Linked DNA regions of Longimicrobium sp.. The protein of the gene in region 2 interacts with the protein of the main gene of each other region in a pairwise test. Links are inferred from orthologs where the notes say so. Each region holds a gene or a part of one and is shown on either strand. Other genes may lie near its edges.

Region 1 (4,625 bases), on a different replicon or contig from region 2:
GTAGCGCCGTCGGCGGCAGACAACGAGCCAAGCAGCTCGTTGACGCTCACCGTATCGCCCTCGGCTTTCACGATCTTCTCGATGACGCCGGCCGCCTGCGCCGCCACCTCGACGGTGATCTTGTCAGTCTCCAGCTCCACCAGGATCTCGTCCTTTTCGACGCGATCCCCTTCCTTCTTGGTCCACCGGCCCACCGTCGCCTCTACGACGGACTCGCCCAGAGGCGGCACCCGGATTTCAACGGCCATGCTGTTGCTCCGCAGCAGATGTTAGCTCCATCAGCCTTCCCCCAGCTTACGCTTTCCGATCAGCTCCGCGACCATCCGGCCGGCTCCCACCGACTCCGCCATCGCTTCGGCGGCGTCCAAGGACGGCGCGCCGGAAAGGGCGGCGAAGACCAGGCGGTGCTGCTCGGCCAGGTGCCGGTGCATGTAGCCCTCGGCAGGGCTGGCGCGGTCGGGGCGCCCCTCGTATCGCAGCGGCAGCTCGCCCAGCAGGGATTGCAGGCGAGGCGCCATGTAGTTCCAGGCGCCCATGTTGCGCGGCTCTTCCTGCACCCAGACGACTTCGTGCAGGTTGGGATAGCCGGCGACCACCTCGGTGAGCTCGTGCCCCGGGAAGGGATACAGCTCCTCCACGCGGGCGATGGCCACGCGCTCGATGCCTTCCACCGCAGCGCGCTCCTTGCGCTGGTCTTCCGTACCGCCGACCAGGTCCACGTACACCTTGCCCGAGCACAGCACCAGGCGGGTGATGGACTCCGCGCGGTCCGCGGCGGAGGCGTCGGGAATCACCGGCTGAAAGGTGCCCGTCGCCAGCTGGTCGATGGTGGACGACGCCAGCGCGTGCCGCAGCAGGCTCTTGGGGCTCATCACCACCAGCGGCCGCGGCTCCGAATCCAGCAGCGCCGCCTGCCGGCGCAGCAGGTGGAAGTAGTTGGCGGACGTGGTGCAGTTGGCCACGCGCATGTTGTTCTCGGCACAGAGCTGAAGGAACCGCTCCAGCCGCGCGCTGCTGTGCTCCGGCCCCTGGCCCTCGTAGCCGTGCGGCAGCAGCAGCACCAACCCCGTCCGCTGCTGCCACTTCTGGTACGAGGCGGCCAGGTACTGGTCGATCATCACCTGCGCGCCGTTCACGAAGTCGCCGAACTGCGCTTCCCACAGCACCAGCGCCTGCGGGTGCCCCACGCTGTAGCCGTACTCGAAGCCCACCACGGCCATCTCGGAGAGCGGCGAGTTGTGGATTTCGAACGAGGCCCGCGCCTGCGGCAGCAGGTGGAACACGTTCATCCGCTCGCCCGTGCGCGCGTCGCGCAGCACCGCGTGGCGATGGCTGAAGGTTCCGCGCTCCACGTCCTGCCCCGTCATGCGCACGGGGACGCCCTCGGCCAGCAGCGACGCGAACGCCAGCGCCTCGGCGTGCCCCCAGTCGATCACCGGCTCGCCGCTCGCCGCCTCGGCGCGCTTCTGCAGCACCTTCTCCAGGCGCGAGTTGCCCTGGAAGCCCTCGGGACGGCCGACGAGCCCCGCGTTCAACTCCAGCAGCCGGTCGCGCGGCACCGCGGTCTCACGCGGGCCCTGGCGCCCGTTGGGCGAGGGCGTCTCGTGCCCGTGCGCGCCGGCGTCCCCGCCCAGCCCCTCGAGCGTGCGCGAAAGCTCGTCGAGCACGCGCTTCAGCGAGGCGTCGGCCTCTTCGCGCGTCAGCACGCCCTCTTCCACCAGGCGGGCGGCGAACGTCTCGCGGGCGGTGGGGTGGTCCTTGATCACCCCGTACATCACGGGCTGCGTGAACAGCGGCTCGTCGCCCTCGTTGTGCCCCCAGCGGCGGTAGCCCACCAGGTCGATGACGATGTCCTTGCCCCACCGCGCGCGGTACGCCAGCGCGAAGCGCGCGACGCCCAGGCAGGCCTCTGCGTCGTCGGCGTTCACGTGCACGACGGGAATCTCGAACCCCTTGGCCAGGTCGCTGGCGTAGCGGGTGCTGCGGCCCTGCTGCGGGTCGGTGGTGAAGCCCACCTGGTTGTTGGCGATCAGGTGGATGGTGCCGCCCACCGTGTAGCCGGGCAGCGACTGCATGTTCAGGGTCTCGGGCACCACCCCCTGGCCAGGGAACGCGGCGTCGCCATGGATGAGCACGGCCACCGCCCTGCCGTGGTCGATGGCGGGCACGCCCGGGGCCGAGGTGTCGTCCTGCGCCGCGCGCGCCATCCCCACCACGATGGGGTCAACGAACTCCAGGTGGCTGGGGTTGGGCGAGAGCGACACGCGGACGGTGTGGCCGTCCACCTGGCGCTCGTCCGTCCACCCCATGTGGTACTTCACGTCGCCCGAGGGCTCGTCGCTGTTCTGGTACGCGTCGAGCGCGGGGGCGGCCTGCGCGCTCGCGAAGCCCGACAGCATCATGGCGTACGGCTTGTTCAGCACGTGCGTCAGCACGTTCAGCCGGCCACGGTGCGCCATGCCGATCATCACGTCACCGGCGCCCGCGCGCGCCGCCTCGGACACGATTTCGTCCAGCATGGGAACCATCAGGTCGGTTCCCTCGATGGAAAAACGCTTCTGCCCGAAGAAGGCGCGGTGAAGGAACTTCTCGAAACCTTCCACCTGCGACAGCCGGTCCAGCAGCGCGCGCTTGCGTTCCGCGGGGAGCGGCTGGGTGTAGCGGCGCGACTCGATGGCTTCGCGGATCCAGGTGCGCTCGTCGGGGTTGGGAAGGTGAAGGAACTCCCACCCGATGGTGCCGGCGTAGGTGTCGCGCAGGCGCTGCACTTCGGCCAGGGCGTTGGGCGACTCCGGCAGGTGGCCGAACACCACCGATGCGGGAAGCGCCGCCAGGTCGTCGTCGGTCAGGCCGTGCGTGGACGCGTCCAGGACGGGGTCGGGGCCGGCGCCGGGGCCCAGCGGGTTCAGCCGGGCGCCGGTGTGGCCGCGGGCCCGGATGGAGCGCGCCAGGGTGCGCGCGGCGAACGCCTTGGTAAGATCGGCCTGGGCGGGCGCCTGCGCGGCTGCCCCGGCCTGGGTGGGCGCTTCGATCTCCCGCAGCTGGGCGGGGTCGATGGACGCAAACCAGCCGCGCAGCCCCTCGTCCACGGACTGGGGGTCGCTCTGAAAACGCTCGAACTGTTCGAGCACGTAGGCCGCATTGGGGCCTGTGAACTCGCGAAGATCTGCCATGGTACACCCTCGTGGTGGCGCACGCCGCCGGATGCGCCCGTAAGCCCTTCCGCCGCTCGGGGCGGAGGGCGCAGCGCCGACAACTTAAGCCGCGTCCCGGCAACCCGCTACCTCGTGCGCGGACGCTTGGCTGTACGCACGGCGTGGGCCGCGTACGGGTCATCTCACGCGGAGGCGCGGAGGACGCGGAGAGGGACAACGGAATGCCTCACGCAGAGCCGCAGAGCCGCAGAGGACAACGGAGAGACAACTACGAGCGGGCCCCACACGGCGGGCACGGGAGGAGGAACGGGAGAGAGGAAGAGAGTGGAAAGCGCACTCACGCACTCACGCACTCACGCACTTTCGCACTTTCGCACTTTCGCACTTTCGCACTTTCGCACTTTCGCACTTTCGCACTTTCGCACTTCCCGGTACGTTCTCAGGGCTCCCCTGCATCCCCTTCCCGACGCGGTTCGTCCATGCGCAAAGCCGATCTGATCAACGGAGTAGACCAGGTGGTGCGCGCGTTGTCCGAAAGCGGGCTGGAGCTGCCGCTGGTGGAGGTGGCGCGGCTGGGATACCGGCGCGAGCCCGTTCCGGGCGAGCTGCTGACTCGCCTGCTAGGAGCTTTGCGCGACTACGGGCTGCGCGCCAGCCGCTTCACCCGTCCCGGCCGGCTGGTGGCCGAGGCGCTGGGCGTGACGGCGCTGGAGCAGGCGGACACCTGGTCGCTCCTGATCGCGGCGGAGAACCGGGCGCAGGAGGCGTTTTCGTTCGCGGAGCGGGTGCGTTTCGCCACGCAGCATCTGCCCGCCTTCTCAGGGCTGCTGGGGCAGGGCGGAATTCCCGTGCTCGACGCGCTTCGGCGTGCAGACGAGGCGGGCGGGCAGGCGCTGCTCGTTGTCCAGGTGATCGAGGCGCCGCGGCGGTTCTCTACCCCCGCGCGCCTGGCGACGCTGCTGGACAGCCTGGAGCTGCTGTACGGCGCCTGCGCCACCCTTCACGGCGCGCAGCCGAACGGCCTGAGCGTGGTGGGGTGCGATTCGGGGAGCGACAAGACGTTCGAGCTGATGGGCGCCGCACCGGTGATCGCCGCCGTGCGTGAGCTGATCGTCTCGGTGTGGGACCGCGTGGTGTTCTTCCGCGCACTGCCCGCCGCGCAGCGATATCGGCAGGCCGCCGAGAGCCTGCCGGTGCTGGATCTGGTGCGCGAGCGGCTGGATGCCGGCGAGATGTCGCCCGAGCAAGCCGAGTTGCTGCGCCGCCGCATCGTGGAGGGCACGGGCAAGTTCCTGGTGTCAGGCGCCACCATCCCCGAACTGCAGGAGCGCGCCTACGCCAACCCGCGCACCCTGATGGCCCCCGCCCCCAAGCTCCTCTCCGCCCCGACGGGCTGACCGGGCGTCAGCGGCTTACGAGAATGCGACGGTGCGCGCTTCGTCGGCGGGAACCAGTAGCTCCGTGCCCTCA
Region 2 (6,499 bases):
CAGCCGGTCAGCGAACGTCCGGCGCGCGCCCAAGGTGACGTTCTCCATCACCGGCCTTAGCGCGGACTTGCTGGTGAAGCCATCGGCCGCACCGGTCGTGAACGATAGCCACGTGCCGGTCGCGCTCCACGCCACGCCGAGCGGTCCAGCCCACGATGCCTCGGCCTCGATGCCGCGGAAGCGCGCGTCCTCCACGTTCCGCGTGCGCCAGGGCTGGTCGGCGGCCCCGTCGGGCTTGGCCCAGTCGATCAGCTGGTCCGAATGGCGGACGAAGCCCGCGAGTCCCAGCCGCACGCCGCGAGCCACGAACGCGCTGGCGCCCACCTCGGCGCTCCACGACTGCTCAGGCTTCAGGTTCGGATCGCCCACGTTCGCGGGATCCTGGTAGTACCGCTCCGTCCACGTAGGGGCGCGGAAGGCCCGTCCTGCCGATGCGCGGAGCCGCACTCCCTCCGAGGGCCACCACGCCGCGGCGGCTGACGGCGACCACTCCGTCCCGTAGCGCTCGTGCCAGTCCGCGCGCATCCCCGCCGTGGCGGAAAACCGTCCCCCGCGACCAGCCGCGGCCTCCACCAGCGCAGCGGCCCGCTGCTCCGCGCGGTCACCCAGGCGTGCGCTTTCCAGTTCGTCGCTGAACCACTCGGCGCCCCCAGCCAGCCGCAGCCCACGGGGCATCCGCCAGCGCGCCATCACCTCGCCGCCCCAGCGCAGGTTCGTGTGCTGGTTGCGGTAGAACGACGGGTCGGCGCGCCGCAGGACGAAGTCGTCGGCGTGCCGCCGCACGCTCAGCGTGGGCTCAACCGCGAACCGCGCCTCGGGAGCCGCGCGCAGGGCCAGCGTTCCCGTCGTGGTGCGCGTCTCCTCGTACGATGGGAACGGGCCGTAGAAACCGTCCGCGCCAAAGTCGCGCGCCGCGTGCCCCGCGTCGGCGTTCACCGTCCATTGGCCCACCGGCATCGAGAGCGCCAGGCGCCCGCTGCCCACCTCGTAGTCCGTCCCCGCGCGATGCCCGTCCGACCGCTGCCACTCGCCGCCCACGTCCGCCCGCACCCGGCCGACGTGCGTCGCGTACGAGAGCGCGGCCGAGCGCGTGTCCCACGATCCCGCCTGCGCGCGCGCCCGGGCACCCGCGCCCTCGCGCCGCGTAACGACGTGGATCAGCCCGCCCACCGCATCCGCGCCGTACAACGCCGACGCCGGCCCACGGACGATCTCGATGCGCTCCACCTGGTCCAGCGGCACCGTGAGGTTGAGGTCGAAGTGGCCGGTCTGCGCATCGCTGGCTCGAACTCCATCCACCATCACCAGCACCTGCTCGAAGGTGCCGCCGCGCACGGCCACGTCGGCCAGCGCGGGGGAGCGCGGCATCACGTCCACGGCCAGCGCCCACTCCAGCACGTCGGCGACGGTGCGGGCGGGGAGCGCGCGGATCTGCTCGGCGGTAATCACCTCCACACCACGCGTGGCGGCCACCAGCTCAGCCGCGGCGCGAGACGCCGCCGTCACCTGCACCGTGTCGAGGGGAACGGTCCGGGCCTGCGCCGGGAGCGCGGCCGGAAGGAAAAGAAGAGGAACGATCAGCGAACGAGCACGCATCAGCATCTACCAGGACGACAGCCGCCGCCGGGCGACGGAGCCTGCGGCGGCGATAAGGCTTGTGAGTGGCGGGAAGATAGATGGCGGCGAGCGGAGGGGCCAGCGGGCACTGCTCAGAGTTCGCCCGCGTCGCGAAGCGCGGCCTCGTACAGCCTACGTTTGATTCGGAACGCGACCGTACTGGTCATCTCATCCAGCACCGGCTTGAGCGCTGGAATCAATCCTTTCTGCTTCGCTTCAAGTAGAACGCCTAGTACTCCGGTAATTGGGAGGCCGAGATCTATAGCGATTCTACGAGCACGGCGCTCGTCAATGAGGAGAACTTCGGCATGGCTTTCCTGGGCTAGGCTGATCGCCTCCGCCTCCCCAGGACCAACCTGCTTCAGTAACTCCGCCACGCATAGGCGATTCACGACGGGAACGGCTCGGATCCACGTTGCAGACGCAACCTCGCGAGCACCGGGGCGGCCATCTCTCACCACCTCGCTCCAGACCGCCTGCGGAACGAGTACCTCTCCGTAGAGAGTGGCCAAGAGTGAGATCCGGCCCACCGACCCCATGGCGATCAGCGTGGACGAATCGCTGACGACGATCACAACCGGCCCAGCCGCCGCAACGTCGCGATGTCCTGTTCAAAATCGTCGACATCCAGGGTTAGCGGGATGTCGCGATTCGCCAGTAGGTGCATGAACGCCATGCGATCCATCCGGCCGAACCTGGCGGCCTGCTCGATGGTCAGCCGCTCCTGCTGGTAGAGCAGAAGCGCCATCTCGACGACCAAGTCTGACTCTGTCATCCCTGCCGATCGGACGAGATCGTCCGGAACCGCAACGTTCATCACTCCTCCCGGGTCACAATCGGCCAAGTTGCGATCGGACGATGATCACGCGCCCTGCTCGTACGCCCGGATCGCGGCAAGATCCTGCTCATACGCGGCGTCATACGGGATGGCGACGCCGCGGCTCGCGAGCAGGTGCTGGAACGTCACTCGCCCGACCCCGGAAGAGTCAGCCGCCCAGCCCATCGAGACTTTCTCGCGTTCGTAGAGCATGATTGCGAGTTCCAGCCGGAACTCGTCTTCCGTCATGTGCGTTACGAACAGCACCTCGTCCAGAACCGATCCACCCATGTCTTCCCCCTCGCGTCCAGACCGTACGATCCGCAAATCTACACGCCGGCCAGCTCTTCGCCAACCTTTTCCCATGCGGCGTAGCTTTCGGCCAGCTCGGCGGTCAGGCGGTCGCGCTCGGCGGCGAGGGTCTGGGGTCGCGACGGGTCGGCGCCGGCGGCGTACAGGGCGGGGTCGCCCAGGGCCCTCTCGATCTCGCCCACGCGTTCCTCGATCTCGGCGATGCGCGCCTCCAGCTTCTGCATCTCGCGCTCGCGGCGGCGGATCTCGTTCTTCGACATCGCGCCGCCCGCGGACGGCGAGCCCGCGGATGCTCCCTTCGGCTCGGCGGCGCGGGCGAGCGTCGCCGTGGCCGCCGATTCGGACTTGCGGCGCGCACTCCACTCCAGCCACTCGTCGAAGGTGCCCGGGTAGTCGACGAAGCGCCCGTCCTCGTACGCCCACACGCGGGTGGAAATGGACGAGAGCATCGCGCGGTCGTGCGAAATGAGGATCACCGTGCCCTCGTATCCCTCCAGCGCCTCTTCCAAGACCTCGCGGCTCTCGATGTCCAGGTGGTTGGTGGGTTCGTCGAGCAGCAGCAGGTTGGCCTTCTGCAGCGTGATCTTGGCGAGCGCCACCCGGGCCTGCTCGCCGCCGGACAGGTCGCCCACGCGCGCCTCCTGCTCATCTCCCGAGAACAGGAAGCGGCCCAGGTGGCTGCGCAGTTCGGTAAAGCTGAGCGACGGCGCCGCTTCCGCCACCTCTTCGCGGATCTTCCTGTCGGGGTTCAGGTGCGTGAAGTCCTGGCGGTAGTATGCCGGCCGCACCCCTGTGCCCATCGTCACCGAGCCGCGCTCCGGCGGCGCGACGCCCGCCAGCACGCGCATCAGCGTCGACTTGCCGCAGCCATTCGGGCCGACGAGCGCGATCCGCTCCGCCCGGGAGACCTCCGCGCTGAACGGCGAGAACAGCACGCGCTCACCATATGCGCACTGCACGCCGTCCACCCTCATCACCACCCCGCCGCTGCGCCCGCCCGACGCGAACTGCAGCCCCATCGCCTTTTCGTCGCGCCCCACCGCGGCCACGCGCTCCAGGCGGCCGAGGAGCGTGCGGCGGCTCTTGGCCTGCTTGGTTCGCGTGCCGGCGATGAACTTCTGGATGAATGCCTCGGTCCGGGCGATGTGCGCCTGCTGCTGCTCGAACTGCTTCCGCTGCAGCTCGCGCCGGGCCTCGCGCTGGTCCAGGAAGCTCTCGTAGCCGCCGGTGTACGGGTAGGCCGTCTGCTCTTCCAGGTGCAGGACGTGGTCCGCGAGCCGTTCAAGGAACACGCGGTCGTGGGAAACCACCATCACCGTCCCCGGATAGCCGCGCAGGAACTCTTCCAGCCACTCGGTGGAGCGCAGGTCCAGGTGGTTGGTGGGCTCGTCCAGGAACAGGACGTCAGGCTGGGCGAGAAGCGTCTGCGCCAGGCGAAGGCGGCCCAGCTCGCCGCCGGACAGGGCGCGGATCGGCTTTTCCCACGTGTCCTGCGGAAAGCCCAGCCCCTCGAGGGTGGCGTCGGCGCGGGAGCGCATCTCGTAGCCGCCGCGGCGCCGGAATTCCTCGACGTGCCTGTCGTACGACTTCAGCAGGCGGCTCGCCTCGGCCGGGTCGGGCTCGGCGCCCAGTTGCTCCAGCTCGCCCGCGATGCGCCGCTCCATCTCCACCAGGTCGGCGAAGGGCTCCAGCGCGGCCTCGTTCACCGTGGCGGCGCTCTGCTCGCCGCGGTTCTGCTTGAGCAGTGTGAAGCGCAGGCCGGGATGGCGCCACACTTCGCCCTCGGTGGTTTCCTCTTCACCCGTCATCGTGCGGAAAAGCGTGGTCTTCCCGACTCCGTTGCGCCCGACGATGCCCCACCGCTCGCGCTCGGCGACGGTGAACGAGACGTTGCGGAAAACCCAGCGGTCGCCGTACTGCTTGCCCGCGTTCTGCAGCCGGACGATGGTCATCGGCCCCCGAGAACCATCACCGAGCCCGTCTTGCGGAAGGGCACCTCGCGGCTGCTTCCGGCCGCGCGCACCCGCACCGTGCCGTTGGCGCGGTAGCTGATCTGCCCGGACCGCAGCACCGAGCGGAAGGCGTCGCCCAGCTCGGAGTAGCGGAAGTCGACGGGCACCTGCACGGTACGCGTCTGGCGCGCGCCCACCTCGATGCGCTCGCTGTAGGTGCCGCTGCTCATCCGCTGCCAGGCGTTTTCGTTGGCGCTGTCGCGCGGCGCGCGGATGAAAAGCTCGTAGCGCAGGTCTTCGGCGCGCACGCCGATGGGGTTGGGGTTGGTCACGCGGACGTTCACCAGCACCGTTCCGCCCGTAAGGCCAAGGCTGCCGATCTCCACGTTCTCCAGCTCGATCTCGGGACGCTTGAAGCCGGTGCACGCGGCGGATGCGAACGCCACCAGGGCGAAGATCGTGAGGGTCAGGGTACGTCTGGTCATCGGGTACTGCTCCCGTCGTAAGTGAGATTTCGACAGCCCGTTCTGGGCTGGTGTCGGCGCATTCGGGCGGGGTGGCCCCTCCCCGGGCCCCTCCCCCGGCAAACTGCGCCGGGAGAGGGGAGAACTTCACACCGGATACGGCTGGGTCGGCGCATTCCGTGGCCGCCCCCTCTCCCGGCCTCTCCCCCGCAAACTGCGCGGGAGAGAGGGGAACTTCGGTCCGGGTTCGACTGGCTGCCTCGCGTGCCGCGGGAGCCCCCTCCCCCCGGCCCCCGTCCCCCGCTGCGCAGGGGAGGGGGAGACCTGAATTGCGCTTCGGCTGGTTCGGCGCATGCCCAGGCCGCCCCCCTCTCCCGGCCTCTCCCCCATAAACCCCATGGGGGAGAGGAGAATTCGAGTGCGCTCCGGCTGGCCACGCGCACTCGACTCGCTCCCTTCCCCCGCGCAGTTTGCGGGGGAAGGGTTGGGGATGGGGGGCGCCCGCCCGAGCACCGGGCCTGCCTGCCCACACCTCGACCCGGTGTCAGCGCGGCCGGGCGACGGTTCCGTCCAGCGACGGTGAGCGGCGCCAGGCCGCCCAGTCCTCGCCTTCCAGCATCCGCCACTGCGCTCCCGGCTGAAGCATCAGGCCCCGGCTGCACCATGCGCCGACGAAGTCCAAGTCGTGGCTGCTCAGCAGCACGGCGGCTCCCTCGGCGCGGCGAGCGTCCAACTCCGTGGTCAGCCGCTTGGCGGAGGTGCGGTCCAGTCCGTTCAGCGCCTCGTCCAGCAGGATCGCCCTGGGGCCGTGCAGCAGCGCGGCGATGATCGCCGTCTTGCGCCCCATCCCCTGCGACAGCTCGCGGCACAGCGTGGATTCCGCGCCCGCCAATCCGAGCAGTTCCAGCAGCCGTGCCGATTCCCTGCCGGCGTCGCCCGCATCCATCCGGCGCGCCGCCGCCACGAACTGCAGCATCTCGCCCACGGTCAGCTCCGGGTACAGGAACGGCTGCTCGGGGACGAATCCCATACCCTGCGCCGCGGCGGCGAGGTCCGTGAAGGGGTCGTGCCCGCACAACCGCACCGTGCCGCGGTCCGGCAGCCGGTCGCCGGTGATGCACCCCAGGAGCGTGCTCTTTCCCGCGCCGTTGCTCCCCAGCAGCGCCACCGCCTCGCCCGGCTGAAGCGCGAAGGTCACGCCGTCGAGCACGTCGCGCTTGCGATACGCTTTCCGCAGCCCGTCCACGGCCAGCGGCGCAGATCGGTCGCGCATCATCGCCCCGCCGCGGCCAGCGACGCCGCCGAGCCCACCGCCGCGCTCGCCGCCGCGGCCAGCA

The links.
Region 1: the proteins of VIB55_RS25030 (region 2) and VIB55_RS03465 interact in binary tests that used the Escherichia coli proteins (3 or more experiments, as listed by UniProt). The link is inferred for Longimicrobium sp. from one-to-one orthologs.

What each region holds. Positions count from the first base shown.
Region 1 is NZ_DATBNB010000131.1:56-4,680, forward strand. What follows is about bases 79-3,543. They hold VIB55_RS03465 (2-oxoglutarate dehydrogenase E1 component), read right to left. Parts: upstream 3,174-3,543; coding sequence 279-3,173; downstream 79-278. Also shown: VIB55_RS03470 (hypothetical protein), read left to right, coding at 3,635-4,552; VIB55_RS03475 (helix-turn-helix transcriptional regulator), read right to left, coding at 4,568-4,625. UniProt on the Escherichia coli protein: E1 component of the 2-oxoglutarate dehydrogenase (OGDH) complex which catalyzes the decarboxylation of 2-oxoglutarate, the first step in the conversion of 2-oxoglutarate to succinyl-CoA and CO(2).
Region 2 is NZ_DATBNB010000897.1:698-7,196, reverse strand. The notes cover bases 2,232-5,223. They hold VIB55_RS25030 (ABC-F family ATP-binding cassette domain-containing protein), read right to left. Parts: upstream 4,699-5,223; coding sequence 2,764-4,698; downstream 2,232-2,763. Other genes in these bases: VIB55_RS25025 (LEA type 2 family protein), read right to left, coding at 4,695-5,183; VIB55_RS25035 (UPF0175 family protein), read right to left, coding at 2,480-2,725; VIB55_RS25040 (UPF0175 family protein), read right to left, coding at 2,232-2,434. Also shown: VIB55_RS25050 (TonB-dependent receptor plug domain-containing protein), read right to left, coding at 1-1,596; VIB55_RS25045 (DUF3368 domain-containing protein), read right to left, coding at 1,710-2,192; more of VIB55_RS25040, read right to left, coding at 2,189-2,231; VIB55_RS25020 (ATP-binding cassette domain-containing protein), read right to left, coding at 5,707-6,435. UniProt on the Escherichia coli protein: Genetic data indicate it may be involved in ribosome assembly or function.